4 regions of the Streptomyces sp. NPDC001663 genome follow, and region 1 is predicted to be linked to each of the others. Evidence: riboswitches for the same ligand, from Rfam matches in the RefSeq annotation. Region 1 holds a riboswitch; each other region holds the start of a gene.

Evidence for each region. A riboswitch is a leader RNA that binds a small molecule or an ion and turns the genes downstream of it on or off. The one in region 1 is predicted to bind cyclic di-AMP.
Region 2: it holds a riboswitch for cyclic di-AMP, as region 1 does, so the genes downstream of both, ACFY1L_RS37235 (NlpC/P60 family protein) here and ACFY1L_RS24850 (transglycosylase family protein) in region 1, are expected to answer to the same signal.
Region 3: it holds a riboswitch for cyclic di-AMP, as region 1 does, so the genes downstream of both, ACFY1L_RS16425 (M23 family metallopeptidase) here and ACFY1L_RS24850 (transglycosylase family protein) in region 1, are expected to answer to the same signal.
Region 4: it holds a riboswitch for cyclic di-AMP, as region 1 does, so the genes downstream of both, ACFY1L_RS08245 (NlpC/P60 family protein) here and ACFY1L_RS24850 (transglycosylase family protein) in region 1, are expected to answer to the same signal.

The regions. Positions count from the first base shown of each region.
Region 1 is NZ_JBIAUR010000007.1:498,910-506,273, forward strand. It holds gene ACFY1L_RS24835 (nucleoside triphosphate pyrophosphohydrolase) at 1-507, shown strand, start outside; gene ACFY1L_RS24840 (cytochrome P450) at 530-1,825, shown strand; gene ACFY1L_RS24845 (transglycosylase family protein) at 1,969-2,922, shown strand; cyclic di-AMP (ydaO/yuaA leader) riboswitch at 3,117-3,303, shown strand; gene ACFY1L_RS24850 (transglycosylase family protein) at 3,308-3,991, shown strand; gene eno (phosphopyruvate hydratase) at 4,280-5,566, shown strand; gene ACFY1L_RS24860 (septum formation initiator family protein) at 5,666-6,142, shown strand; partial or broken gene ACFY1L_RS24865 (DUF501 domain-containing protein) at 6,205-6,606, shown strand; gene ACFY1L_RS24870 (exopolyphosphatase) at 6,811-7,364, shown strand, end outside.
Region 2 is NZ_JBIAUR010000013.1:288,435-295,798, reverse strand. It holds gene ACFY1L_RS37250 (hypothetical protein) at 1-560, shown strand, start outside; gene ACFY1L_RS37245 (LysR family substrate-binding domain-containing protein) at 574-1,359, opposite strand; gene ACFY1L_RS37240 (DUF5997 family protein) at 1,418-1,822, shown strand; cyclic di-AMP (ydaO/yuaA leader) riboswitch at 2,021-2,195, shown strand; gene ACFY1L_RS37235 (NlpC/P60 family protein) at 2,204-3,733, shown strand; gene ACFY1L_RS37230 (LysR family transcriptional regulator) at 3,737-4,636, opposite strand; gene ACFY1L_RS37225 (M20 family metallopeptidase) at 4,735-6,147, shown strand; gene ACFY1L_RS37220 (MFS transporter) at 6,144-7,364, shown strand, end outside.
Region 3 is NZ_JBIAUR010000004.1:571,012-578,375, forward strand. It holds gene ACFY1L_RS16415 (HPr family phosphocarrier protein) at 209-490, shown strand; gene ACFY1L_RS16420 (GntR family transcriptional regulator) at 630-1,322, opposite strand; gene ACFY1L_RS16425 (M23 family metallopeptidase) at 1,510-2,274, opposite strand; cyclic di-AMP (ydaO/yuaA leader) riboswitch at 2,288-2,451, opposite strand; gene ACFY1L_RS16430 (M16 family metallopeptidase) at 2,665-4,053, opposite strand; gene ACFY1L_RS16435 (M16 family metallopeptidase) at 4,050-5,444, opposite strand; gene ACFY1L_RS16440 (DNA topoisomerase (ATP-hydrolyzing) subunit A) at 5,689-7,364, shown strand, end outside.
Region 4 is NZ_JBIAUR010000002.1:414,762-422,125, forward strand. It holds gene ACFY1L_RS08230 (NlpC/P60 family protein) at 1-6, opposite strand, end outside; gene ACFY1L_RS08235 (hypothetical protein) at 469-822, shown strand; gene ACFY1L_RS08240 (tellurite resistance/C4-dicarboxylate transporter family protein) at 800-1,825, opposite strand; gene ACFY1L_RS08245 (NlpC/P60 family protein) at 1,949-3,106, opposite strand; cyclic di-AMP (ydaO/yuaA leader) riboswitch at 3,115-3,263, opposite strand; gene ACFY1L_RS08250 (ScyD/ScyE family protein) at 3,549-4,628, shown strand; gene pcrA (DNA helicase PcrA) at 4,751-7,237, shown strand; gene ACFY1L_RS08260 (M23 family metallopeptidase) at 7,295-7,364, opposite strand, start outside.

The sequences.
Region 1 (7,364 bases):
ATCGAGGAGGCGTACGAACTCGTCGAGGCGATCGAGGAAGGCGACCGCGACGAACTCCGCGAGGAACTGGGCGACGTGCTGCTCCAGGTCGTCTTCCACGCCCGCATCGCGGAGGAGGACCCGGAAACGCCCTTCTCCATCGACGACGTGGCGGGAGGCATCGTCGCCAAGCTCATCCACCGCCACCCCCACGTCTTCGGCGACGAAACGGCATCGACGCCGGAGGAGGTCAAGGAGCACTGGCTGCGCACCAAGGCGATAGAGAAGCAGCGCGACTCGGTGACGGACGGCATCCCCCTCGGCCAGCCGGGCCTGGCACTGGCGTCGAAGCTGGCGTCGCGGGTGCGGACGGCGGGACTGGAGGTGCCGCTGCCGAGCGGGGAGGGCATCGGGTACGAGCTGCTGGCGCTGGCGGTCCGCGCCGAGGCGGAGGGCGTGGACCCGGAAGCGGCGCTTCGGGCGGCGGGGCGGGCTTACCGGGATGCGATCAGGAAGACGGAAGGCTGAGATCGCCAGCTAACGTCAAGGCGTGACCAACCAGCCCGCCCCCGACCCCCATGCTCCCGAACTCTTCACCTGGGAGTTCGCCACCAACCCCTACCCCGCCTACGCCTGGCTCCGCGAACACACCCCCGTCCACCGCACCCGCCTCCCCAGCGGCGTGGAGGCCTGGCTGGTCACCCGCTACAAGGACGCCAAACAGACCCTCGCCGACCCCCGCCTCTCCAAGAACCCCGCGCACCACGACGAGCCCGCGCACGCCAAGGGCAAGACCGGGATCCCGGGGGAGCGCAAGGCCGAGTTGATGACGCATCTGCTCAACATCGACCCGCCGGACCACACCCGCCTCCGTCGACTGGTGAGCAAGGCCTTCACGCCCCGCCGCGTCGCCGAGTTCGCCCCTCGCGTCCAGGAGCTCACCGACCACCTCATCGACCAGTTCGCGGGCAAGGGGGAAGCCGACCTCATCCACGAATTCGCCTTCCCGCTCCCCATCTACGCGATCTGCGACCTGCTCGGTGTCCCCCGCGAGGACCAGGACGACTTCCGGGACTGGGCGGGCATGATGATCCGGCACGGCGGCGGACCGCGCGGCGGTGTCGCGCGGTCGGTGAAGAAGATGCGCGGCTATCTCGCCGAGCTGATCCACCGCAAGCGCCAGGCCCTCCCCGACGCCCCCACCCCCGGCGAGGACCTCATCTCCGGCCTCATCCGAGCCTCCGACCACGGCGAGCACCTCACCGAGAACGAGGCCGCCGCGATGGCTTTCATCCTGCTGTTTGCGGGTTTTGAGACCACCGTGAACCTCATCGGCAACGGGACGTACGCCCTCCTCACCCACCCCGAGCAGCGCCACCGCCTCCAGACCTCCCTCGCCGCCGGCGAAACCGGTCTCCTCGAAACCGGCGTCGAGGAACTCCTCCGCTACGACGGCCCCGTGGAACTCGCCACCTGGCGCTTCGCCACCGAGCCCCTCACCATCGGCGGACAGCACATCGCACCCGGCGACCCCGTCCTGGTCGTGCTCGCCGCCGCCGACCGGGACCCGGAGCGGTTCACCGACCCGGACACCCTCGACCTCGCCCGCCGGGACAACCAGCACCTCGGGTACGGCCACGGGATCCACTACTGCCTCGGCGCACCGCTCGCCCGCCTCGAAGGCCAGACCGCGCTCGCCACACTCCTCACCCGGCTCCCAAACCTCCAACTTGCCCAGGACCCGGCCGAGTTGAGGTGGCGGGGCGGGCTCATCATGCGCGGACTGCGTACGCTTCCGGTCGAGTTCACCCCGATTGAGCCACTGCGTCCCCCCGGTCAAAGGTGACACGCCCTCTACTCTGTGATCTTCACGTGATCTACGCGGCATTAACTTGTGACAAGTGATCGAGTGCCGATACGTTCACGGATCAACGACGGCGCCCGAGTTCCATGCGCCGCGGTCACTGCTGTCTCGTGAAAGGCCTCCGCATGCTCTCCGGGAACGGTCGTCACCGTCGCCCCCGCCAGGCTCCGGCACTCCTCGTCGCGGCCGGGGTGACCGGCTCCGCCATCGCCATCCCGCTCCTCGGAGCGGCGAGTGCGAACGCCGCCGACGGCACCACCTGGGACAAGGTGGCGAACTGTGAGACCGGCGGCTCCTGGAGCGAGAACAGCGGCAACGGCTTCTACGGCGGCCTCCAGCTCTCGCAGCAGAACTGGGAGAAGTACGGCGGCCTCGACTACGCCCCGAGCGCCGACCTCGCCAGCCGCAACCAGCAGATAGCCGTCGCCGAGAAACTCCTCGACGACCAGGGCGTCGGCGCGTTCCACACCTGCGGTCTGACCTCCGGGCTGAGCAAGGACTCGGGCTCGGCCGATGTCGACACCGGCATTCTGGGCGATGGTTCCGATTCGTCCAGTTCGTCTGATTCTTCGGACGGTTCGGACTCCACTGGCCTGTCCAACTCGTCGAGCGAGTCGTCCGGCAACTCGTCCGGCAAGTCTTCGGCGGACGAGTCCGCATCACCGTCGACCTCTCCCGGCTCCTCCTCCGACCGTGCGGACAACTCCAGCAAATCCGACAAGTCCGCCTCGCCTTCCGCCTCTCCGTCCGATTCACAGTCAACCGACAGCTCGTCCACGGGTGGGACGAATGGTGGCGACTCGGACAAAGCCGAGCAGGCCGCGGGCTCTTGGGCCCTCGTCGACACCGGCGCGACCGGCACCGGCCGCCACCGCGGCGCCAGCGCCGACGAGTCCGCCACCGACAGTCGTACGGACGACGCGTACGCCGTCCATGCCGGCGACACTCTCGCCTCCATTGCCGACTCCCTTGACCTGGACGGCGGATGGCGCGCGCTCTACGCGGAGAACAGGAAGGCCATCGGTGCCGACCCGAACCACATCTTCGCCGGTCAGACCCTGCGACTCCCTGCCGAATAGGGCGAAAAGCAGAGGGAGTTCGCGTCACACTTCGGGCTGAATGTCCGGTTTGGTGAAAGTGTGGGATGAGTCTCAGAAGCCCTGATCGTCTTTGAAATTCGCCGGATTCCCTGTCTACGGTCGTCACCGCTCGTCACCACGAGCCCCGGCTGCCGCAACGCCGAGTCCTGCCAGCGGCCGTACGGGAACAGTCGTCGCGTAAAGCGCCGTAGGCAGGAGCGGGGGACCCAAGGTAAGTGCCGGGTCCGGCAGTTGAGGCCGTATGGCCGAAGGCAGTCGGAACCGGCTTGGGGTGAAGTCGCGCACCGGGAGGTGCGTGGCAGGGCAACTCAACCGGCCCTAACCCGACAGCTCACCTCGCAGGCGTCGGTGAGGGGATCCTTCCATGCTGTTTTCCGGCAAGGGCAAGCACCGTCGTCCGTCCAAGGCCACTCGCGTCGCCGCGCTCGCCGGCGTCACCGGTGTCGCCATCGCCGCCCCGCTGATGGCGGCCGGCAACGCCTCCGCCGCCACCGCCTCCGAGTGGGACACGGTCGCCCAGTGCGAGTCGGGCGGCAACTGGTCCATCAACACCGGCAACGGCTACTACGGCGGCCTGCAGTTCTCCGCCTCGACGTGGGCCGCGTACGGCGGCACGAAGTACGCCTCCACCGCCAACCAGGCCAGCAAGGCGCAGCAGATCGAGATAGCCGAGAAGGTCCTCGCCTCCCAGGGCAAGGGTGCCTGGCCGGTCTGCGGCAAGGGCCTGTCCGGCGCCACCTACTCCGGCTCCAGCAGCTCGAGCTCCTCGAACTCGGGCAGCACCAGCACCCGCTCCTCCGAGCAGAGCGCCTCCCGTTCCTCCGAGCGTCCGACCGTCAAGAAGTCGACGAAGACCGTCACCACCCCGACCGGCAAGAAGGTCAAGAAGGGCGACGGCGAGTACAAGGTCGTCAAGGGTGACACCCTCAGCTCGATCGCCGAGAAGCACGGCGTCAAGGGCGGCTGGCAGAAGCTGTTCAAGCTGAACAAGGACATCGTCGAGGACGCCAACCTCATCTACCCGGGTCAGCAGCTGCACCTCAAGTGACAGCGGGCCGGTAGCTGAACCACAGTGCCCTGACAGCCGTGTCCTTCAATATGGAGGACACGTGAGGGCCTCCCCCGTCCCCACGGGCTCCCCGCTCCGGTGCGTGTTCCCCCGTACGCACCGGGGCGGGGCTCTTTTTGCCCTCGCGCTTTGTTCCGTTCGGAAACAATTTACTCTCGGTTCGGCTCAAGGGGTGGTCGGCAGCGTGGCCGATCGGCCGGAGGCGGTTAGGCTCGTCTCGCAGAGCCACTGCGGTACTGCCGTAGCCGCGTCACATCCATGAAGGAGATGCTCGTGCCGTCCATCGACGTCGTCGTAGCCCGGGAAATCCTGGACTCCCGAGGCAACCCCACGGTCGAGGTCGAGGTCGGCCTCGACGACGGCAGCACGGGTCGTGCCGCCGTCCCGTCCGGTGCCTCCACCGGTGCCTTCGAGGCCATCGAGCTCCGCGACGGTGACCCCAACCGCTACCAGGGCAAGGGTGTCGAGAAGGCCGTCCTCGCCGTCATCGAGCAGATCGGCCCGGAGCTGGTCGGCTACGACGCCACCGAGCAGCGCCTGATCGACCAGGCGATGTTCGACCTGGACGCCACCGACAACAAGGGCTCGCTCGGCGCCAACGCCATCCTCGGCGTCTCCCTCGCCGTCGCCCACGCCGCCTCCGAGGCCAGCGACCTCCCGCTCTTCCGCTACCTGGGCGGCCCGAACGCGCACCTGCTGCCGGTGCCGATGATGAACATCCTGAACGGCGGCTCGCACGCCGACTCCAACGTGGACATCCAGGAGTTCATGATCGCCCCGATCGGCGCGGAGTCCTTCTCCGAGGCCCTGCGCTGGGGCACCGAGGTCTACCACACCCTCAAGAAGGTGCTGAAGACCAAGGGCCTGTCCACCGGCCTCGGCGACGAGGGCGGCTTCGCCCCGAACCTGGACTCCAACCGTGCCGCCCTCGACCTCATCCTCGAGGCCATCAAGGAAGCCGGTTACGCCCCGGGCGAGCAGATCGCCCTCGCGCTCGACGTCGCCGCCTCCGAGTTCTACAAGGACGGCAAGTACCTCTTCGAGGGCAAGGAGCGCTCGGCCGCCGAGATGACGGAGTACTACGAGGAGCTCGTCGCCGCCTACCCGCTCGTCTCCATCGAGGACCCGCTGTTCGAGGACGACTGGGCCGGCTGGAAGGTCATCACCGACAAGCTCGGCGACCAGGTCCAGCTCGTCGGCGACGACCTGTTCGTCACCAACCCGGAGCGCCTGGCCCGCGGCATCGAGGACGGCGCCGCCAACGCGCTGCTCGTGAAGGTGAACCAGATCGGTTCGCTCACCGAGACCCTGGACGCCGTCGAGCTCGCCCAGCGCAGCGGCTTCAAGTGCATGATGTCCCACCGCTCCGGCGAGACCGAGGACGTCACCATCGCCGACCTGGCCGTCGCCACCAACTGCGGCCAGATCAAGACCGGCGCCCCGGCCCGCTCCGAGCGCGTCGCCAAGTACAACCAGCTGCTGCGCATCGAGGAGATCCTCGACGACGCGGCGGTGTACGCGGGCCGTTCGGCCTTCCCCCGCTTCAAGGGCTGACCCAACCTGGGGTAAGCCTTAGCCAGTCGTACGTACGTCCCCGTACTCGGTCCCGTACCGTGTGCGGGGACGTACGCGCGTGTGAAAGGGGAAGCGGAGATGGCCGTGAAGGACCGGGACCGTTTCTCCACCGCGACCAGGATCAGGCTGCTCGGCGAGCAGACCGCGGCCCGTGTCTACCGCTCCCAGACCAAGCGGCAGGCCCGGCGCTCCCGGCTGACCGGCCGGGCCGCGCTGCTCGTGCTGGTCCTGTGCTCGCTCGTCGTGGCGCTCGCGTACCCGATAAGGCAGTACGTCTCCCAGCGCGCCGACATCGCGGACCTCCAGCGGCAGAAGGAGCAGGCCAGACAGCGGGTCGAGCAGCTGCGCGACCTCAAGGCGCGCTGGCAGGACGACTCGTACGCCGAGCAGCAGATCCGGCTGCGGCTGCACTATGTGATGCCGGGGGAGACGGGCTACATCGTCATCGACCCGGACGCGGCCAAGAAGGCGCGCGCCGACCACACCGCGGCCGACCGCCCCTGGTACGCCAACGTCTGGGACGGGGTCGACAAGTCCGACGCCTCCGACCAGTGAACCGACCTTTTCCTTTGAACAGACACAGCATCAGCGAGACAGCAGAGAGACTTTCGTACGGCATGGAAACGCCCCCGCCGCCCACCCCGCGCACCGAGCCCACCGACGCCGACGTCGAGGCCTTCAAGCAGCAGCTCGGGCGGCCGCCGCGCGGGCTGCGCGCCATCGCGCACCGCTGCCCGTGCGGCCAGCCGGACGTCGTCGAGACGGCGCCCCGGCTGCCCGACGGCACGCCCTTCCCGACGACGTACTACCTGACGTGCCCCCGTGCCGCCTCGGCGATCGGCACGCTGGAGGCCAACGGCGTCATGAAGGAGATGACCGAGCGGCTGCAGACCGACCCGGAGCTCGCCGCCGCCTACCGGGCCGCGCACGAGGACTACATCGCGCGCCGTGACGCCATCGAGGTCCTGGAGGGCTTCCCCAGCGCCGGCGGCATGCCGGACCGGGTGAAGTGCCTGCACGTACTGGTGGGGCACTCCCTGGCCGCCGGTCCGGGCGTCAACCCGCTCGGCGACGAGGCGATCGCGATGCTGCCGGAGTGGTGGCGCAAGGGCCCGTGCGTGCAGCCGCTGGTGGCACCCGACCCGGCGGACGAACTCCCCGGCGAGGAGGGCGTGGTCTCCGACCCCGCCGAGGTCCGCAGCGGCTTCTTCGCGAACGCCCCGCTGGTCCCCGAAGGCTTCAGCCGGGTCGCCGCCGTGGACTGCGGTACGAACTCCATCCGCCTGCTCGTCGCGGACGTGAACCCGGCGACGGGCGAACTGCTGGAGCTCGACCGGCGCATGACCATCGTGCGGCTCGGCCAGGACGTGGACCGCACCGGCCGGCTGGCGCCCGAGGCGCTGGAGCGGACGTTCGCGGCGTGCCGGGAGTACGCGCAGGTGATCCGCGAACTGGACGCCGCGAAGGTGCGGTTCGTGGCCACGTCGGCCTCCCGGGACGCCTCGAACCGCGACGATTTCGTACGAGGCGTCGTGGACATCCTCGGCGTCGAACCCGAGGTCATCTCCGGCGAGCAGGAGGCCGAGTTCTCCTTCACCGGCGCGACCAAGGAGCTCAAGGGCCGTGACGACCTCGCCCGGCCCTACCTGGTCGTCGACATCGGCGGCGGCTCCACCGAGTTCGTCGTGGGCGAGGAGCACGTCCGCGCCGCGCGCTCGGTCGACGTCGGATGTGTACGGATGACCGAACGGCATCTCGTAACGGACGGCGCGGTCAC
Region 2 (7,364 bases), on a different contig from region 1:
GCGGCGACTACGTCCAGCAGACCCGTGACGCACGCGTCCCCGACCGCGACGGCGCGGCCGAGTGGCACGACCTGCGCGCAGAGTGGCACCGGCTCTTCTGGGAGAGCTCGGGCCCGGTCCGCCACCACGTGATCACCGAACAGCTGCCGACGTTGTACGACTGCTTCAACCAGGCGGACGTCCTCATCAGCGACGTCTCCTCGGTGGTCGCCGACTTCGTCGCCAGTCTCAAGCCGTACGTGCTGACCAACGCGCTGGACCTGCCCGACGAGGAGTTCCGGGCCGCATACACCACCGCCGGAGGCGCTTTTCTCCTCGACCGCGAGTGCACCCGGCTGCCGGAGATCCTGCGCTCCGTCCGCGAACCGCGCCACGACCCGATGGCCGCGCGACGCCGCGTTCTCAAGGAGTACGTCCTCGGCCCGGACCGTCCCGCCTCCATGGAGCGGTTCAACGCAGCCGTCAACGCGCTGGCCGAGCGGGCGGCGGCGGAGACGGCAGCCGAACGGGGCACGGCCGGCTCGGCCGAGCTGGTCGGTCTGGTCGACCCGGCGGGGTGAGCGTCCGGGCCGCCTACGACCGGCGCCGCGGCTTTCCGCGCTTGGCGGGCTTGGCCCCCTTGGAGCCGCCTGTGCCCCCGCGGGGGTTCCGGGTGGTCGCCTTCCCCGTGGTCTTCGCGGCCGCGGGCTTACGGCGCGGTTGGCCGGCCTTGTCTGCGGCCTTGTCCTGCGGCTGAGGCGACGCTGCCTGACGGCCGCGGGAGCTGTTGACCGTGCGGCCGCGGACGATTCCGATGAAGTCCTCGACCATGTCGGTCGTGGCCTCCTCGGGCCACGACAGGGCGACGCCGGACTGAGGGGCGTCCACGACCGGCCGGTAGGTGAGGTCCCTGCGGTGGTGGAGGCGGGCCAGCGACTGGGGGACGACCAGCAGGCCGATGCCCGCCGCGACCAGTTCGACGGCGTCCTCGGTGGTGGCGGGGCGTTCGAAGGCGGGCTCGCCGGGCGGCCGGTCCCAGTCGAAGACGTCGTCGAGGGGGTGGAGGACGACCTCCTCGGCGAGGTCCTCGAGGGTCACCTCGTCCGCCGCCGTGATCACGTGGTCCTTGGGGACCACGACCACCGTCGTCTCGGTGTAGAGGGGAATCGCGCTGAAGAACGTACGGTCGACCGGCAGCCGCACCAGCCCCGCGTCGGCCGTACCGTCGCGCAGCACGCCGGAGGCCTCCGCGGCCGGTACGGCGAGGAGGGTCAGCGGGATGTCGGGCAGGCGCTCGTTCCAGATCCGCACCCACTTGGCGGGCGTCGTCCCCGGGACGTACGCAAGCCGGAACACTGGGGATGCTTCCGAGCCTGGCATTCCGCCAGGTTACCGGCCGTGGTCGGCGGGCCCGTACGCGCTCGTTACCCTGGACGGCATGAAGTCGCACCAGACCGCCCAGACGATGAAGCCCGCGACCGCGGCAAAGAAGCTGGGTGTGTACCTCGAGGCCACCCCCGCCGAGTTCCGTGAGGGTGTCGTCTCGCGCGCCCAGCTCGACGCCTTCCAGGCCGATCCGCCTCAGTGGCTGCGCGAGCTGCGGGCCAAGGGTCCGCACCCCCGTCCGGTGGTCGCGGAGAAGCTGGGCATCTCCATCTCCGGTCTCGCACGCGGTGGGATCACCGAGCCGCTGACGACCGAGCAGATCGAGGCTCTGAAGCAGGAGCAGCCCGAGTGGCTGGTGAAGGAGCGCGCCACCCAGGCCGAGGTCCGCAAGGAGGGGGCGCGCATCAAGAAGCGCAACGCCGAGCGCGCGGCGCGCGCCGATCACCCGCGATCCTGACGTCCCGAGTCCGCGGCCGCGACAGTCCGTCGCCGCCCGGACTCCGTGCGTATATGAAGGGGCCGATCTGACGGCGCATCAAGACGAAGGTCACAAAAGCGTATCGGACATTCCGCCCTTCAACCTTCACACGAGCCGCACAAGTTGGCTAGCTTGGCATCAGGCCGCTCGAGTCACTCCGGCGAACCCCGTCGGGAAGCGCGGCCTCCGCCGAGTCCGGTGCGCCTCTGTGGGCAGCCGGAGCCGGGGACCCAACCGAATCATGGGGTGAATCGGCCCAACTGCCCTTCGGGGCAAGGGCCGTAGGGCAATCCTTCCGGAACGACCGCCCGAACCCGACAGCTAACTCGGTAGGCGGAGCACGGAAGGAGTACGGCTCCCATGGCGCCGGAACGATCGTCGCGTCCTGGAGGCACAGGCCTCCCCGGTATGCGCAACTCCGCCCTCGCCACGGCGGCCCTCACCTCGGTGGCGCTGCTGTCGCAGACCGCCGACGCCGCACCGCTCACGGGGGACGAGGGACCCAGCCGCGAGGACGTCCGGCAGCGTGTGAGCAGCCTCTACGACCGGGCCGAGGACGACACCGGCCAACACAACCTGACCCGTGTCCAGCAGGCGGCCAAGCGCGGTCGCGTCACCCCTGCCGGCCGGGCCAGGCGCTCGGATCCCGATCTCGACAACGTCACCAGGCAGTGGTTCGACGGGGCACGGGCATCGCTGGGCCCGACGGTTCCGGCGGTGCTGCCGTCCGACCGCACACCGGCCCGCCCGGCCGAGACCCGGCGTGCGCGTCCGGCGGAGTGGGCGGGCGACGCCCGTGCCGGCCGTGAGCTGGAGGCAGCCCCGCGGCCCGTTCCCGAGCTGCCCGCGGCGGGCGCCCGCCGTCCGGTCGCCGAACTGACCGCCGGTCCCACGGCCGCGCTTCCCGCCGTGCCGGCGCCGCGTCAGGAGGCGGCCGTCGCCGCACTGCCCGCGGCGGCCCCCGAGTCGAAGCAGTCCTCGCTGCGGAAGTCCAAGCAGGAGAACCAGCGCAAGATCGCGGCCGCCAGCGAGCTGCTCTACCGGTACACCGCCCAGCAGACCTCACTCCCGCGTCCGGCCCTGGACAGCTGGCAGACGGCCGCGCAGCAGAGCGCGCCGCTCGCCGCGATCGAGCAGCCGCAGCCCGCCTGGGCGACCACGGCACAGCAGGCCGTGGTGCAGGCACAGCCGCCCCAGGGCGGCTGGCAGGACCCGGTGGCGCAGGAACAGGCCCGCCGTGCGGCCGACGAGGCGTGGCGACTGCAGCAGCCGTCGGTGCTCGACACGGGCGTACCGATGGCTGAGCAGTGGCGCCCGCAGGGGCAGACGGTGCTGGACACCGGCGTGCCCATGACCCAGGAGTGGCGCCCGCAGGAGCAGACGGTCCTCGACACCGGCATACCCATGACCCAGGACTGGCGCTCGCAGCAGCCGTCGGTGCTCGACACGGGCATACCTGCGGCCCAGGAGTGGCGCCCGCAGGACCTGACCGTCCTCGACACCGGTGTCCCGGCGCCGCAGACGCCCATCGGCACGAAGGCCGACCGGGCCGTCGCCTTCGCACAGGCGCAGATCGGCAGGCCCTGCCTGTGGGGTGCGGTCGGGCCGGAGTCGTACGACAACGCCGGTCTCACCCAGGCCGCCTGGAAGGCCGCCGGGGTCGCCCTGCCGCGGTCCACGTCCGAGCAGGCGAGCATCGGCACGGTGATCCCGCTCGCCGAGAGCCGTCCCGGGGACCTGATCTTCTTCCACGACAACTTCAGCCACGTCGGCCTCTACACCGGCAACGGCATGATGATCCACGCGCCCGGCCCGGGTTCGGTCATCCGCGAGGAGTCGATCCACAACGCGGGAGAGGCGGCGATCCGCATCGCCGTACGGCCCGCGTGAGTTTCAGGCACGCCGGTCGAGCCGTGCCACCAGCAGCTCGGTGAACTGCGAGGCCGCCCACGGGAGTCGGCGGCCGAGCATCGTCTGGACCTGGGCCTCCCGCTGCCGGAAGACCGGGTGGTCCACCCGCACGTGCACGACGCCCTCAGTGCCCTCGTCCAGGTCGCCGAGATCGCCGACGAGGGCGACGCCACCGCCGCGGCGCACGAACTCGTACAGCGGGGCGAGCGCATCGCAGACCAGGGCCGGACGGACCGTGATTCCCTCCAACTGGGCGCCGATGTCGAAGAGTTCACGCTGACTGGTGCCGGCCGAGCCGAGCGCGAGCGGGTGGGCGCACAGCTCGGCCAGGGTGATCCGCTCCCGCCCCGCCAGCTCGTGCCCTGCCGGGACGATGGCGGCCACCGGGATGACGACGGCGCACTCCACCCGTACGTCGTGCTGCGGGCCCATCGCATAGGTGGCGGCGACGTCGGCGATGCCCTCGGCCACCCGCCGGGTCGCCTCCTGGCGGTGCACGATGTCGAGGCGGAAGGTGACGTCCGGATGTGCCCGCCGGAAGTCGGCCATCGCGCCCGGTACGACGCGCCGGGCGAACCCCTCCGAGCAGGTGACGGTGACGCTGCGGACGTCCGCCCCGCGCCCGGTGCGCAGTTCGTCGACGAGCGCGGCCGATTCGGCCTCGCTGCGGCGGGCGTGCGCCAGCAGCCGGGAGCCGGCGTCGGTGACGGTCATCCCGCGCGGATGCCGGACGAACAGCGGCACGCCGACTCCGGCCTCCAGCTTGGCGATCTGCCGGCTGATCGCCGACGGGGCGACGTTCAGCGTCTGGGCGGCCTCGCTGACCGAGCCGGTCCGCGCGACCTCCAGGAAGTAGGTGAGGCTCACCGGCACCAGTTGCATCGCGTTCCGCTCCCCCGTCGTGGTTTGCCGAGAATAGAACGCAGGGCTCTACAAACGGCAATGGTCGCCGCCCGCAATCCGCCCTACGCTCCATGCCCATGTTCTCTGCGCAGCTGCTCCGCAAGGCCCGGGATTTCGTGGACTCGGGCGCGTTCTTCACCGAGCTGGCGGCCATGGTCGGCTATCGGACCGAGAGCTCCCGCCCCGAGTCGAGCGTTGCCGTCACGGCATACCTGGACGAGGTGTTGGCGCCGGCCCTGGTCGGTCTCGGGTGCAGTGTGCGGACGTACGACAACGTCGATCCGCGCGGCGGGCCGTTCCTGGTCGGCAGGCGTGTCGAGTCGCCCCGGCTGCCGACCCTGCTCTGCTACGGGCACGCGGACGTGGTGGAGGGGCAGGAGGGCCGGTGGGGTGCGGGCCGGGATCCCTGGACCCTGACCGCGGAGGGCGAGCGCTGGTACGGGCGCGGCGCGGCCGACAACAAGGGCCAGCACCTGGTCAATCTGGCCGCGCTGCGGCTGCTGTTGGCCGAGCAGGGCACACTCGGATTCAACCTCACGTTCCTGTTCGAGACGGGTGAGGAGATCGGCTCTCCGGGGCTCGCGGAGTTCGCCGCCGCGCACCGTGAGGAGCTGCGGGCGGATGTCCTGATCGCCTCGGACGGGCCGCGTGTGGACGCGGTGACGCCGACGCTGTTTCTCGGGGCGCGCGGCGGGGTGCAGATCGTGCTCGACGTGGATCTGCGCCCGGACTCGTACCACTCGGGCAACTGGGGCGGGGTGCTGCGCAATCCGGCGACCACGCTGGCGGGGGCGATCGCGAGCCTGGTGGACGGGCACGGCCGGATCCGGGTGCCGCAGCTGTTGCCGCCCGAACTCCCGGACGCCGTAAGGGAGTCGGTGGCCGGGGTGACCGTCGCGGGCAGCCCCGGTGACCCGGTGCCGGACGAGCGCTGGGGCGACACCTCGCTGACCGCCGCCGAGCGCCTGTACGGCTGGAACACGCTGGAGGTGCTGTCGCTGGGCGCCGCCGACGTCGACCGGCCGGTCAACGCGATCCCCGGGCGGGCCCGTGCGGTGCTCCAACTCCGGTACGTGGCGGGCACGGACGTGAGCCGGGTCGGCGAGATCCTCGCCGAGCACCTGGCCAAGGACGGCTACTCGATGGTCGACGTGACCGTGACCGGGCGGTTCGACGCGGGGCGTACGCCGCTCGACGACCCGTGGGTGGACTGGGCGAAGTCCGCACTGGAGCGGGTGGCCGAGCGGCCGGTGACCGTCCTGCCCAACATCGGCGGTTCCCTCCCCCACTCCGTCTTCACGGACGTGCTCGGCGTGCCCGCCCTGTGGCTGCCGCACTCCTACCCGGGCTGTCTGCAGCACGCCCCCGACGAGCACCTGCTCGCGCCGATCGCCCGCGAGGGCCTGGTCCTGGCGACGGCGCTGTTCCACGCCCTCGGCAATCCGAACCGCGAACTCCCGCTCCCCGCGCCCCCGAAGGAACCCCGATGACCGTTGAACAGTCCCCGCCGACGACATCCGCCGGACCCGCGCCGACGGCCACGAAGCGTGCGATCGCGGCGGCCACCGTCGGCAACGCGCTCGAGTGGTTCGACCTCGCGCTGTATGCGCTGCTGGCCACGTACATCGGCCGCACCTTCTTCCCGTCCGGCGACCCGGGCGTCCAACTCGTCCAGACCTACGCGGTGTTCGGGGTGACGTACCTGATCCGCCCGGTCGGCGGGCTGGTGCTGGGCGCGTACGCGGACCGTCGCGGCCGCAAGAAGGCGCTGATGCTGTCCATCCGGCTGATGGTCGCGGGCACGCTGCTGATGGCGTTCATGCCGGGCTACGGGACGCTCGGCATCACCGCGACGCTCGGCATCGTCCTGGCCCGGCTGCTCCAAGGCTTCGCCGCGGGAGGGGAGTTCGGCGCGGCGACGTCCTTCCTCGTCGAGCAGAACGCGGCGCGCAAGGGCTTCCTCGGCAGTTTCCAGTTCGCGAGTCAGGGGCTGTCGACCCTGCTGGCGGCGGGTTTCGCGGCCGGGCTGACGACGGTGCTGTCGGATGCACAGATGACGTCGTGGGGCTGGCGGGTGCCGTTCGTGTTCGGGCTGCTGATCGGGCCGGTGGGGTACTTCGTGCGCCGCTACGTCGAGGAGTCCCCGGCGCTGGACCAGGAACCCGAACCGCGCTCCCCCGTCCTCGCGGTGTTCCGCGACCACTGGGGCGGACTGCTGATCGCGGGCGGTGTGCTGGTCGTGTCGACGGCGCTGAACTTCATCCTCCAGTACCTGCCGACCTTCGGCATACGGGAGTTGGGCCTGGACGACTCCCTCTCCTACGTGGCCCTGTTCGTCACCGGCGCGATCCTCACCCTCGGCACGCCACTCGTCGGCCTGCTCGCCGACCGGCACGGCCGGCTGCGCATCATGCTGCCGTCGGCCCTGCTGATCGGGGCCGCGGCGGTCCCGCTGTTCATGTGGCTCACGACCTCGCCGTCGTTCCTGACCCTCACCCTGTGCATGGCGGCCCTCGGCCTGCTGAAGGCGGCGTACTTCGGGGCGCTGCCCTCGGTGATGTCCGACGTGTTCCCGGTGCGGGCGCGGGCGACCGGCCTGTCCTTCAGCTACAACACCACGGTCGCCGTCTTCGGCGGCTTCACCCCGACGATCGCCGCGGCCCTGGTCACCACGACCGGCTCGCGCGTCTCACCGGCGTACTACCTA
Region 3 (7,364 bases), on a different contig from region 1:
GGCCCCAGAGTACGGCTCGCGTCCGACAACGGCGCGAGGCAGTCTGTGGAGAACGCACAGCAGTCCGTGGAGAACGCAAGAGGACGGGAGTCGGGCCGAGGCCGCGGTCCGACCACTCACTCCGGACGGTACGAAGGACCGCTCCGGGCATGCTTCACGTGTGGGAAACTGGTCTAGACAACCCTGAGACAGTGAAGGGCAGCATCACATGGCTGAGCGCCGCGTCAACGTCGGCTGGGCCGAGGGCCTCCACGCCCGCCCCGCTTCCATCTTCGTCCGGGCCGCCACGGCCGCAGGTATCCCGGTGACGATCGCCAAGGCCGACGGCAACCCCGTCAACGCGGCCTCCATGCTGGCGGTCCTGGGCCTGGGCGCCCAGGGCGGCGAGGAGATCGTCCTCGCCTCCGACGCCGAGGGTGCGGACGTCGCCCTCGACCGTCTGGCGAAGCTGGTCTCCGAAGGCCTTGAGGAGCTCCCCGAGACCGTCTGATCAAGGCATCACAGAAGGGCTCGTCCGAATTATCGGGCGAGCCCTTCGCATTTCCCGTGGCGGGACTGCAGAATTCTCGGTCGCGGGCAGCAGAAATAATCCCCCGCGAATTGTCTTCTCTTTGTATACGGCGCCCGTGTTAATGCCGCAGGCTCGACATGTTTACGGGATGTTGCGAGTTCCTCACACCGTTCGCGCGGTCCGGGCCGCCGAAGCGCAGCCGGTGCACCGCACTCGAGCGCTCGGTGTGCAGCGTCGTCACCGCCCGCGCGCGCTCACTGTCGCCGCGGGCCACGGCGTCGACGATCGCGCCGTGCTCCGCCCAGGACTCCACGGGGTTGGCGGGCGCCTCCACGGCGTACATCCAGGCGATCTTGTGCCGCAGCTGGGTCAGCATCGAGGTCAGGGCGGGGCTGCCGGAGGCCTGGGCGAGCGTCTCGTGGAACCAGCCCCCCAGGGAGCGCAGATCCTCGCTGTTGCCCCTCCTGGCCCGCTCCTGGCCCAGTCTGACCAGACCGCGCAGGACCTTCAGGTGGGCCTCGGTGCGCCGCTGGGCGGCCCGGGAGGCGCCCAGCGGCTCCAGCAGCATGCGCATCTCCAGCAGGTCGGCGGCCTCCTGCTCGGTCGGTTCCGCCACGCACGCGCCCGCGTGCCGCCGGGTCACCACGAAGCCCTCGGCCTCCAGGGTGCGCAGGGCCTCGCGCACGGGGACGCGCGAGACGCCGTAGCGGCGCGCGAGCAGTTCCTCGGTGAGCCGGCTGCCGCGCTCGTAGACACCGGCGACGATGTCGTCCCGGATCGCCGTGCACACCGAGTGCGCCGGAATACGCATGACCGACCTCCGACTTAATCCCCGTGAAACGTCGATGATTGACGTGTGTTCCGTGACTCTATTGCACGGAGCCGGAATTTCCGACGGCGGGCCGGAATCCATGGATATTTTTTGGACAGCAAGGCGACAGAAACGACGAAACCCCGGCTCGGGGAGCCGGGGTTTCAGGAGATCTTGCGGCCCGTCGTCAGACGTTCACGCCGTGCGAGCGCAGGTAGGCGACGGGGTCGATGTCCGAGCCGTACTCGGGGGTCGTACGGGCCTCGAAGTGCAGGTGCGGTCCGGTGACGTTGCCGGTCGCGCCGGAGAGGCCGATCTGCTGGCCCGGGGTGACCTGCTGGCCGACCGAGACACCGATGGACGACAGGTGGCCGTACTGGGTGTACGTGCCGTCGTTCATCTTGATCACGATCTGGTTGCCGTAGGACCCGCCCCAGCCGGTCTCGACGACGGTGCCGGAGCCCACCGCGTGGACGGTGGTGCCGCTCGCGGCGTGGAAGTCGATGCCCGTGTGGCTGCCGGAGGACCACAGGGAGCCGCCGGTCTTGTAGCCCGTCGAGACGTACGAGTTGGATATCGGCGCGACGAACGTGTTGAGGCGCTTGCGTTCGGCCTCGCGGGCGGCACGCTCCTTGGCCTCGCGCTCCTGCTTGGCCTTCGCGGCGGCCTTCTCGCGCGCGGCCTCCGCGGCCGCCTTCTTGAGCGCGGCCTCCTCGGCGGCCTGCTTCTGGGCATCGGCCTGGGCGTCGATCTTGTCGGCGAGCGTGTCGCCGATGGTGATGACGGGAGTGAGGCCGGTCTGCTCGACAGAGGTCTCGGCGGCGAGTGCGGGGGCGGCCAGGGCACCGACGACGCCGGTGGTGGCGAGGGCCGCGACGCCGGCGGCGCGCTTGGTGGTGCGGTGCGTCCGGCTGGGACGACGGTGCTTCCCGGTGGCGCGGGTGAACGCCATGTAGTGGCTTGTCCTTTCCTTCCTTCTCGCCTACCGGGTTAGCTGACGGGTTCGGAGCAGGAAGGTCTCCTACGGACCCCCTCGCTGCGCGCGCGGGCGTCCGATTCACCCCAGGGACTGCGATGGGTCCCCGGCTCCCCTGGCTCGCGCCGTACGGGGACTCGGCGATGGCTGTCCGGTGCCGCGGGTGCGGCGCGGTGCCTGACGGACAGCCCGGACGACGCTAAGCGGGGCCGCTTTCAATTCCCAAACGGATCAGGGTCTTTGTAGCGCATCCCACAGGGCAAACAGGAAGCTCTCCTTCAATTCTCTTTCAATTCGGACATAAGAGGGCCCTGGTGACTCATCAGTCACCAGGGCCCCCACGCGCGCGTGCAGCTGACTAGTGCTCTACTCGGCTGCCACGACGGTGACTTGGCCGATGCCGAGGGCCTCGACGGGCTCCTTGATCTGCGCCGCGTCACCGACGAGGACGGTCACCAGGCGGTCCACCGGGAAGGCGCTCACGGCGGCCGCGGTGGCCTCCACGGTGCCGGTCGCGGCGAGCTGCTGGTACAGCGTCGCCTGGTAGTCGTCGGGCAGGTGCTGCTCGACCTGGTCGGCCAGCGTGCTCGCGACGGCCGCCGCGGTCTCGTACTTCAGCGGCGCCACCCCGACGAGGTTCTGTACGGCGACGTCGCGCTCGGCGTCGGTGAGACCGCCCTCGGCGAGCGTGCGCAGCACCGTCCACAGGTCCTGAAGTGCCGGGCCGGTGTTGGGGGTGTCGACGGAGCCGCTGATGGCGAGCATCGAGGCGCCCGAGCCGTCCGGCGCGGACCTGAGGACCTGGCCGAACGCGCGCACACCGTAGGTGTAGCCCTTCTCCTCGCGCAGGACGCGGTCCAGGCGGGAGGTGAGGGTGCCGCCCAGGCAGTACGTGCCGAGGACCTGCGCAGGCCACACGCGGTCGTGCCGGTCGGGGCCGACGCGGCCGATGAGCAGCTGCGTCTGTACGGCGCCGGGACGGTCCACGATGATGACGCGCCCGTTGTCGTCGGCGGTCACCGGCGGGACGGGACGGGGTTCGGCCTTGGAGCCCGTCCACTCGCCGAGGGTCTCGCCGAGCAGCGCGTCCAGGTCGATGCCGGTGAGGTCGCCGACGACGACCGCGGTGGCCGTGGCGGGCCGGACGTGCCGGTCGTAGAAGGCCCGTACGGCCGCGGAGTCGATCTTCTCGACGGTCTCCTCGGTGCCCTGGCGCGGGCGGGACATGCGCGAGGTCGTCGGGAACAGCTCCTTGGAGAGCTCCTTGGCGGCGCGACGGGAGGGGTTGGCCAGCTCGTGCGGGATCTCGTCGAGGCGGTTGCGGACGAGCCGCTCGACCTCGCTGTCGGCGAACGCGGGCGCCCTGAGGGCGTCGGCGAGCAGTCCGAGCGCCTTGCCGAGGCGGGAGGCCGGCACTTCGAGGCTGATCCGGACGCCGGGGTGGTCGGCGTGCGAGTCGAGGGTGGCGCCGCAGCGCTCCAGCTCGGCGGCGAACTCCTCGGCGGAGTGCTTGTCGGTGCCTTCGGAGAAGGCGCGCGCCATGATCGTGGCGACGCCGTCGAAGCCGGCCGGTTCGGCGTCCAGGGGCGCGTCCAGGAGCACCTCCACGGCGACGACCTGCTGGCCGGGGCGGTGGCAGCGCAGCACGGTCAGGCCGTTGTCGAGCGCGCCGCGCTCGGGTGCCGGGAAGGCCCACGGCTTGGCCTCGCCCGCCTGGGGCTGCGGGTGGAACTGCATCGTGGCGAGCTCGGTCACTTGGCCGCCTCCTCGTTGTTGTCGCCGGCTTCGACCGTGGCCTCGGCCTCGGGGTCTTCGGGCGGGTCCGCGTCCTCGGCGATCTCTCCCGAGACCGGCTCGTAGACCAGCACCGCACGGTTGTCGGGCCGCAGGCGGGCCTTGGCAACCTCCTGGACCTCCTCCGGCGTCACCTCCAGGACGCGCTGTACGGCGGTCAGGGCGAGCTGCGGGTCGCCGAACAGGACGGCGAACCGGCACAGTTCGTCGGCGCGGCCCGCGACCGTGCCGAGCCGGTCCAGCCACTCGCGCTCCAACTGGGCCTGGGCGCGCTCCATTTCCTCGGCCGTGGGGCCCTCCTCGGCGAACCGGGCGAGCTCCTCGTCGATGGCGGTCTCGATGACCGGCACCTCGACGTCACCGGAGGTCTTCACGTCCAGCCAGCCCAGAGAGGGCGCTCCGGCCAGCCGCAGCAGGCCGAACCCGGCCGCGACGGCCGTACGGTCGCGCCGTACGAGCCGGTTGTAGAGGCGCGAGGACTCGCCGCCGCCGAGGACGGTGAGTGCGAGGTCGGCCGCGTCGCACGCGCGCGTGCCGTCGTGCGGAAGCCGGTAGGCCGCCATCAACGCGCGCGCGGGAACCTCCTCCTCGACGACCTCGCGCAGCTGCTCACCGATGACGTCCGGGAGGGAGCCGTCGCGGGGCGCGGGCTTCCCGTCGTGCGCGGCGATGGAGCCGAAGTACTTCTCGATCCAGGCGAGCGTCTGCTCCGGATCGATGTCGCCGACGACCGACAGGACGGCGTTGCCCGGCGCGTAGTACGTGCGGAAGAACGCGCGCGCGTCCTCCAGAGTCGCCGCGTCCAGGTCGGCCATCGAGCCGATCGGGGTGTGGTGGTAGGGGTGGCCCTCCGGGTAGGCGAGGGCGGTGAGCTTCTCGAACGCCGTGCCGTACGGCACGTTGTCGTAGCGCTGCCGGCGCTCGTTCTTCACGACGTCCCGCTGGTTCTCCATGGACTCGTCGTCGAGGGCGGCGAGCAGGGAGCCCATGCGGTCGGCCTCCAGCCAGAGGGCGAGCTCCAGCTGGTGCGTGGGCATGGTCTCGAAGTAGTTGGTGCGCTCGAAGCTGGTGGTGCCGTTGAGCGAACCGCCCGCGCCCTGGACCAGTTCGAAGTGCCCGTTGCCCTTGACCTGTCCCGAGCCCTGGAACATCAGGTGCTCGAAAAGGTGAGCCAGACCGGTGCGTCCCTTGACTTCGTGGCGCGAACCGACGTCGTACCAGAGGCACACCGCCGCGACCGGGGTCAGGTGGTCCTCGGAGAGCACCACGCGCAGGCCGTTGGCCAGGCGGTGCTCGGTCGCTGTCAGGCCTCCGGAGCCTGCCTGGTCTGTGGCCGTGTGACCCATGGGCATGTACGTCCCTTCGATCGCGGATGCGGTGGTTGAAACCGCGGTTTTCCTGCCGGTCCTGCCACTGTATGCAAGCGTGCGCGGCCTCGGCGAAGTTCCCGCAGGACGTACGCCCACAGCGGATCGCGTAGCCTTCGGCCACGCCGGGAACCGAGGCCGACACCAGGTCCTCGTCCGCGTTGTCAGTGCCGCGGTCCACAATGGTCGCGTCAGAACCCGTTCACGCTTCAGCAAGGAGCCGGCAGCGATGGCCCGCCGCAGCACGAAGACCCCGCCGCCCGACGACTCGTTCGAGGAGCGGATCCTCGACATCGACGTCGTCGACGAGATGCAGGGCTCCTTCCTCGAGTACGCGTACTCGGTCATCTACTCCCGAGCCCTGCCCGACGCCCGCGACGGCCTCAAGCCGGTGCACCGCCGCATCGTCTACCAGATGAACGAGATGGGGCTGCGCCCCGACCGCGGGTACGTGAAGTGCGCGCGCGTGGTCGGCGAGGTCATGGGTAAGTTGCACCCGCACGGCGACGCGTCGATCTACGACGCCCTGGTGCGCATGGCCCAGCCGTTCTCCATGCGCGTACCGCTCGTCGACGGGCACGGCAACTTCGGCTCGCTGGGCAACGACGACCCGCCGGCCGCCATGCGGTACACCGAGTGCCGCCAGGCCCAGGCGACGAGCCTGATGACGGAGTCGATCGACGAGGACACGGTCGACTTCGCGCCCAACTACGACGGCCAGGAGCAGGAGCCGGTGGCGCTGCCCGCCGCGTTCCCGAACCTGCTGGTGAACGGCTCCTCGGGCATCGCGGTCGGCATGGCGACGAACATGCCCCCGCACAACCTCTCCGAGGTCATCGCGGCCGCCCGCCACCTGATCCGCTACCCGAACGCGGATCTGGACACCCTGATGAAGCACGTCCCGGGCCCCGACCTGCCCACCGGCGGCCGGATCGTCGGCCTCTCCGGCATCAGGGACGCGTACGAGACGGGCCGCGGCACGTTCAAGATCCGGGCCACGGTCGAGGTCGAGACCGTCACCGCCCGCCGCAAGGGCCTGGTCATCACCGAACTGCCCTTCACGGTCGGCCCGGAGAAGGTGATCGCCAAGATCAAGGACCTGGTCGGCTCCAAGAAGATCCAGGGCATCGCCGACGTCAAGGACCTCACCGACCGCGCGCACGGCCTGCGCCTGGTCATCGAGATCAAGAACGGCTTCGTGCCCGAGGCCGTTCTGGAGCAGCTCTACAAGCTGACGCCGATGGAGGAGTCCTTCGGCATCAACAACGTGGCGCTGGTCGACGGCCAGCCGCTCACGCTCGGCCTCAAGGAGCTCCTCGAGGTCTACCTCGACCACCGCTTCGAGGTCGTGCGCCGCCGCAGCGAGTTCCGCCGCACCAAGCGCCGCGACCGGCTGCACCTGGTGGAGGGCCTGCTGACCGCGCTCGTCGACATCGACGAGGTCATCCGCCTGATCCGCTCCAGCGAGAACAGCGCGCAGGCTAAGGAGCGCCTGATGGAGCGCTTCTCCCTGTCGGAGATCCAGACCCAGTACATCCTCGACACGCCGCTGCGCCGTCTCACCAAGTACGACCGCATCGAGCTGGAGTCGGAGAAGGACAGGCTCAACGCGGAGATCGCGGAGCTGACCCGGATCCTCGAGTCGGACGCGGAGCTGCGCAAGCTGGTCTCCTCCGAACTGGCCGCGGTGGCAAAGAAGTTCGGCACCGAGCGGCGTACGGTCCTGCTGGAGGCGTCGGGCGCTCCCGCGGCCGCCGTACCGCTGCAGGTCGCGGACGACCCGTGCCGGGTCCTGCTGTCCTCCACGGGTCTGCTGGCCCGTACGGCCAACGGCGAGCCCTTCCCGGAGGACGCCCGCGCCAAGCGTGTGAAGCACGACGTGATCGTCTCGGCGGTCCCGGCGAC
Region 4 (7,364 bases), on a different contig from region 1:
TGCCACGGACTGCACGTCCTTTCGTACGACCGCCTCGTACCGGGGCGGCGCAGAGGGACACCCCCTCCGCGTCCGGCGGCCGCCCGCACAGGGGGAGCGGGCCGCCGCCGGACCTTCTCGGCGGTGGTGGCCGACTGCCGCCCCTGGCCCGGGCGGCGGTGGGGAGCCGGTCACCTGGTGGAGGACGCTAAACCTGTCCGTGTCGGCCCGGTAACGCGATGTGCGGAAGTGCCGCGAGGGGATCGCCGGGTGACCGCATCGGGCCGTGATCCAGGTACCGCGCCGTCGACTTCGCGCAGTGCGCTGACCGATGTGCCGGTTCCGGGACACGGGTGGGTGACGGAGTGCTATGGGCCGCATTTATGCAAGATCGACCCGCGTGGGATTCATGCACGAACGGCACGAACGGCACGGACGGGGTGGGCCGGTGTCGGGCGCCCCATGCGCCCCTGTTTAAGCTCCGGCCTCATGGACGTACTCATCCATCTCTTCGTCGGTCTGCACATCGTCGGCATCGCCGCGCTCCTCGGCGGCTTCCTCACCCAGATGAAGGCGATGGGCCGCGACGAGGCCCGCTTCGTCCCGGCGATGCTGCACGGCGCGCTGACCATGCTGGTCACCGGCGCGATCCTGGTCGGCCTCAACCAGGCCGACGACCAGCACGTCAACAACATCAAGATCGGCGTGAAGCTGGCCCTGCTGATCGTGATCCTCGGTCTGGTCTATGTGAAGCGGGACGACGAGAAGGTGGACAAGAGCCTGTTCGGCCTGGTGGGCCTGCTCACCACGGCGAACATCTTCATCGCGGTGCTGTGGACGTGACCTCGGCGGCGGTCGGTTCCGTGGCCGCCGCGGCGTAGGCCCGGACCGCCCCCGCGGCGACGGCCAGCCAGGCCGCCACCGCCATCCACAGCAGCACCTCCCCGGGCGTCTCGAGCCACGGGACGTCGAGCGCGGCGGCGACGGACAGCGTGCCCGCCGCCGTCATCCCCATCGGGAACACGGTCGCCCAGCGGCGCACGTCGTAGCGCAGCCGCGGCCGGACCGCCTCCGCGACGAGCAGGACGGCGTACCAGGCCAGGTCCAGCACGAGCAGTGCGACGGTGACGGCGCGCAGGACGCCGCGGTCGTCGTCGTTCCACAGGTACAGGCGCGCGCTGTCGGCGGCGACGAGTTTCGCCCCGGCCAGCGCCGAGATGGCGAGCGCGCCGCCCGCGATCCAGTGGTCCCCGGCCCCTTCGACGACCTGCCTCAGGTCGAAGTGGGCCAGTGCGAAGCCGTAGAGGACGAGCCCGAGCCAGAACAGCACGAGCGCCGTGTGCGCGAGCCACGCCGTCGCCTCGGCCCCGGCGAGCGTGGCCCCGAGCACGGCGAGCCCCTGCGTGGCCACGCAGCACAGGAACACCGCGCCCGGCATACGCCGCCGCCAGTGCCGTACGACGCCCACGAGCAGCGCCGGCCACAGTACGGCCGCCAGCGCGAGCAGGGCCTCGGCGAGGGTCTGCCATCCGAGTGCGGAGATCCGGGTGCCGAGCACACACGTCGCCGCGACGGCGGTGAGCGCCCCCGGCGTCCCCGCCTCCGTCCGCCACCTCTCACGTTCCCGCACCAGCCGCTCGACGAACTCCGCCGCCAGCACGACCCAGGCGGCACCGGCCAGCCCGAGCGTCACGCGCGACAGCACCTCGTACCCGGTCAGATGCAGCCCGACCGACAGGATGGCGGTCGCCATCACGGCAGCCCCGGCCGCCGGCGAACGCCGCGCCCACCAGGCACGGAAAGGGGAGAGGCGGGACGAGAGGAATGTGCGGGAGAGGCCGGACATGGGCCGATGCTAAGGAGCGCGGGGCGCCGCGCGAGCGGGGCACGCGCGCGGGAGCGACGAAATGCGCGCGAGCGCAGGGCACGGGCCCTGCGCCCGCTCCGACGTGATCGTGGGTCCGGTGCCTTACGCCGGCCGCACCACGCTGTGGATGATCGACTCGCCGCCGTAGTAGACCGACTCCTCGCGGACGTACGCGCCCGGCTTCGGGGCGTGGATCATCATGCCGTTGCCGATGTAGAGGCCGACGTGACTGATGTCGTCGTAGAAGAAGATCAGGTCGCCCGGCTGGGCGTCGGCGAGGGAGACCGTGGTGCCGGCGTTCACCTGGTCGTAGGTGGTGCGCGGGAGGGAGACGCCGGCGGCCTTCCAGGCGGCCTGGGTGAGGCCGGAGCAGTCGTAGGAGCCGGGGCCGGTGGCGCCCCAGACGTACGGCTTGCCGATCTGCGCGCGGGCGAAGGCGAGCGCCTTCTCGGCCTTGGTGGAGTAGGAGGAGTCCGAGGTGCCGGTGCTGGAACCGGTGTCGGAGGACGAGCCGCTGTCCTGGGCCGCGGCCTCCTCCTTGGCCTTCTCCTCAGCCGCCTGCTGCTTGGCGAGCTCCGCGGCCTTGCGGGCGGCCTCCTCTTCCTTCTTCTTCTGGATCGCCGCGAGCCGCGCCTTCTCCTCGGCGGTCAGCTTCGACAGCAGATCGCGCGCGTCGGAGAGCTTCTTCTGCACCGTGGACTTGGCGGTCTGCAGGTCGCTCTGCGTCTCGGTGAGCGTCCGGAGGCTCTTGGAGGCCTCCTGGCGCTTCTTCATCGTCGCGGACTGCTCGGTGAAGTAGTCGTCCACCGCAGTCTTCTGACGGGACGTCAGCCGTCCCATGAGCTGCGTCTGGTCGAAGTAGTCCTGCGGGGAGTCGGCGAGCAGGAAGGTCGCCGTGTCGGGCGCGGCGGCGCCGGTCCGATACTGGGCGGCGGCGAAGGAACCAAGCTGCTCCCGCTCTTCGTTGAGCTTCTGCGTGCGCTCGGCGACGTCGTCGAGGAGGGTGTCGACGCGCTTGCGCTGCTTGGTGGTCTTCTCCTTGGCGGCGTTGTACTTCTCGGTGGCCGACTCCGCCTGGCGGTAGAGATCGTCGACCTTCTTCTCGACTTCCTCGAGGCTGGGCTTCCCGTCGGCGGCGGGGGCGGCGTTCGCCGACTGGGACAGCAGGGCCACCGAGGTGAGGGCGGCGGTGGCGAGGGCGGGGGTGCGTATGCCTGCTACGCGCGTACCCGCGGGGCGCGACTTGCGGTGCGACGCCAAGAGTGGCGACTCCTTCCATGTTCCGCCTACCGAGTTAGCTGTCGGGTTCGGGCGGGTGATTCGGAAGGGTTGCCCTACGGCCCTTGCCCCGGAGGGGAGTTAGGCCGATTCACCCCAAGGTCGGTGGGTCCCCGGCTCCGGACGGCGCGGCGGCGCCCCGGACTCGGCGGAGGCCGCGCGGCCCGGCGACGTTCGCCGGTGGGGGTCGTACGGCCTGCTCGGAACGGTAGCCAACTCGTGTGGCCCCTGTGAAGGTTGATGTTCGATATGCCCGATACATTTTCGTGACCTTTGGTCAGAGTGTCGCTCGCCGTCGCCAATACGGAGTGATCTGCGTCAACTTGTACGTATTTTGACCGGAGTGACGACATCCGCCCGCTTTCGACCGCTAACTTCCAGCCAGCCACGGTCCGGTGCCGTGGCGGGTGAGAGGGGTTCGGCCATGAGGAAGCGCACAGCACTCGTCGTCGGCACATCGGTCGCCCTCGCCGCCACCGCGGGCATCGCACCCGCGAGCGCGGCAGGGGGCCACGGCGGAGGAAAGCCCGTGATCCGCGTGATCGCCAAGGGCCTCGACAACCCGCGCCAGCTCTCGTACGACAACGGTCATCTGTACGTCGCCGAAGCCGGCCGCGGCGGCAAGAAGTGCCTCGGGGAGGGACCCGAGGGCCCGACGTGCATAGGTCTCTCGTCGGCGGTCACCAAGATCTTCTGGGACGGGGGCGCCTGGAAGCACTACCGCCTGGTCGACGGCCTCCCGTCGGCGGGCGCACCCGACGGCGGCTTCTCGGTCGGCGTCGACGGCGTCTCGGCCCTGAACGGCTGTGTCTGGGGCGTGGAGACCTGGGCCCCGCCGGAGGCCGGCGTGCCCACCACCCCGCCCTGGAACAAGCTCGGCAAGCTGCTGTCCATCGAGCGGGGCAAGGCCAGGATCGCCGCCGACATCTCCGCCGTAGAACTGAAGTACAACCCGCACAAGGCGTCCGTCGACTCCAACCCGTACGGCGTCCTCGCGCTCCCGGACGGCCGCAGGATCGTCGCGGACGCGGCCGGCAACGACCTCGTCGAGGTCTCCCCGGGTGGCAAGGCCCGTCCCTTCACGGTGTTCAAGAACCACGACGGACACGAGGCCGTCCCGACCTCCCTGGCCCTCGGCCCCGACGGCAACCTCTACGTCGGCGAGCTCAACGGAGAGCCCAAGAAGCCCACCGCGCGCGTGTGGAAGGTCGATCCCCGGAGCGGCAGGATCCTCGGCTGGAAGTCCGGCTTCGGCTCGATCACGGGCATCGCGTTCAACAGCGACGGCGACCTGTACGTCAGCCAGCTCTTCGCCGGCGTCGTGACCAAGGTCTCGGGCGGCAAGCGTACGAACGTGCAGGTGCCGTTCCCGGCGGGCGTGGCCGTCGACCCGTGGGACGGCAAGGTCTACGTCTCGGCCTGGTCCATCGCGGACCGTGACGGCACGGTGCTGGAAGGCAAGAAGACACCGGGCGGCCAGGTCTGGAAGATCCTCGGCTTCTGAGCGCGGGAGGCCGGAGGGCCGGGTTCCGGGAGGCCGGTTCCCGGCCCTCCGGGGCGCTGAATCCGTCGATGTTCTCGGGGTGGCGGCGGGCTGTCAGTGGGGCGCCCTAGACTCGGAAGGCGATGAGCAGCCTCTTTGACGACAGCTTCCTGGCGAACCTCCAGGCCCCTCGCGGGCACGAGGAGGAACTCCCGCCTCCGCCCGAGGACGATCACGTACCGGAGCAGGTTCCGGACGATCTGTTCGGTGGGAAGTTCGACGTGCCGCCGGACCGGGACGCCTATTACCGCGACGGCGCCCCACGCCCGGTGATCGACGCGGCCGCGCTCCTGGACGGGCTGAACGAGAACCAGCGCGCGGCCGTCGTCCACTCCGGCACCCCGCTGCTCATCGTGGCCGGCGCCGGCTCCGGCAAGACCCGCGTGCTCACGCACCGCATCGCGCACCTCCTCGGCGAGCGGAACGTGCATCCGGGCCAGATCCTCGCGATCACCTTCACCAACAAGGCCGCGGGCGAGATGAAGGAGCGCGTCGAGCAGCTCGTCGGCCCGCGCGCGAACGCGATGTGGGTGATGACCTTCCACAGTGCGTGTGTGCGCATCCTGCGCCGCGAGAGCAAGAAGCTCGGCTTCACGTCGAGCTTCTCGATCTACGACGCCGCCGACAGCAAGCGCCTGATGGCCCTGGTCTGCCGCGACCTGGACCTCGACCCCAAGCGCTACCCGCCGAAGTCCTTCAGCGCCAAGATCTCGAACCTGAAGAACGAGCTGATCGACGAGGAGGACTTCGCCGCCCAGGCCGCCGACGGCTTCGAGAAGACCCTCGCCCAGGCCTACGCCATGTACCAGTCGCGGCTGCGCGAGGCGAACGCCCTCGACTTCGACGACCTGATCATGACGACGGTCAACCTGCTCCGCGCCTTCCCGGACGTCGCCGAGCACTACCGCCGCCGCTTCCGCCATGTGCTGGTGGACGAGTACCAGGACACCAACCACGCCCAGTACGCACTCGTGCGCGAGCTCGTCGGCACGGGCGCGCACGACGAGGACGTACCGCCCAACGAGTACGACCTCCTGCCCGCCGAGCTGTGCGTCGTGGGTGACGCGGACCAGTCCATCTACGCCTTCCGCGGGGCGACGATCCGCAACATCCTCCAGTTCGAGGAGGACTACCCGAACGCGACGACGATCCTCCTGGAGCAGAACTACCGCTCCACGCAGACCATCCTGAGCGCGGCCAACGCGGTCATCGAGCGCAACGAGTCCCGCCGCCCCAAGAACCTGTGGACCAACGCGGGCGCGGGCGCGCGCATCACGGGCTATGTCGCCGACACCGAGCACGACGAGGCCCAGTTCGTCGCCGAGGAGATAGACCGACTGACGGACGCGGGCGAGGCGAAGGCGGGAGACGTCGCCGTCTTCTACCGCACGAACGCCCAGTCGCGTGTCTTCGAGGAGATCTTCATCCGCGTCGGCCTGCCCTACAAGGTCGTCGGCGGCGTCCGCTTCTACGAGCGCAAGGAGGTCCGGGACGTCCTGGCCTACCTACGGGTGCTGGCCAACCCCGAGGACTCGGTGCCGCTGCGCCGCATCCTCAACGTCCCCAAGCGCGGCATCGGCGACCGCGCGGAGGCGATGATCGACGCCCTCGCCCAGCGCGAGAAGATCAGCTTCCCGCAGGCGCTGCGCCGCGTCGACGAGGCGTACGGCATGGCCGCGCGGTCGGCCAACGCCGTGAAGCGGTTCAACACGCTGATGGAGGACCTCCGTACGATCGTCGAGTCCGGCGCCGGCCCGGCGACCGTCCTCGAGGCAATACTCGAACGGACCGGCTATCTGGCCGAGTTGCAGGCCTCCACCGACCCGCAGGACGAGACCCGTATCGAGAACCTCCAGGAACTCGCCGCCGTGGCCCTGGAGTTCGAGCAGGAGGCGGGCGAGGGCGAGGAGTCCCCCGGGCTCGCCGACTTCCTGGAGCGGGTCGCGCTCGTCGCCGACTCCGACCAGATCCCCGACGAGGACGAGGACGGCTCCGGCGTCATCACCCTGATGACCCTGCACACGGCCAAGGGCCTCGAGTTCCCGGTCGTCTTCCTGACCGGCATGGAGGACGGCGTCTTCCCGCACATGCGCGCCCTCGGCCAGACCAAGGAACTGGAGGAGGAGCGCCGGCTCGCCTACGTCGGCATCACACGCGCGCGTGAGCGCCTGTACCTGACGCGCTCATCGTTGCGCAGTGCCTGGGGCCAGCCGTCGTACAACCCGCCCTCTCGTTTCCTCGAAGAGATCCCGGCCCAGCACGTCGACTGGAAGCGGACGGGCGCCACGGCACCGGTCTCCGCCGGCCCGGCGTCGGGCGTGGCGGCCTCTCTGTCGTCCTCCCGCTCGCGCTCGTCGGCCTCGGGAGCGTCCGGCTTCGCCACGAGCCGCGCGTCCGACAAGCCGGTGGTCTCGCTGGCCGTCGGCGACCGCGTCACGCACGACCAGTTCGGCCTTGGCACGGTCGTGGCCGTGAAGGGCACGGGCGGGAACGCCGAGGCGACGATCGACTTCGGCGACGCCAAGCCGAAGCGGCTGCTGCTGCGGTACGCACCGGTGGAGAAGCTGTAGCCCGCACGCAGTGAGCCCCCGCTCAACAGCGGGGGCTCACAAGGAAGTTGCAAGGGATCAGGTCGGGTCGAGCCCGTGGCTGCGCAGCCACGGCAGCGGGTCGATCGCCGAGCCGCCGCCCGGCCGT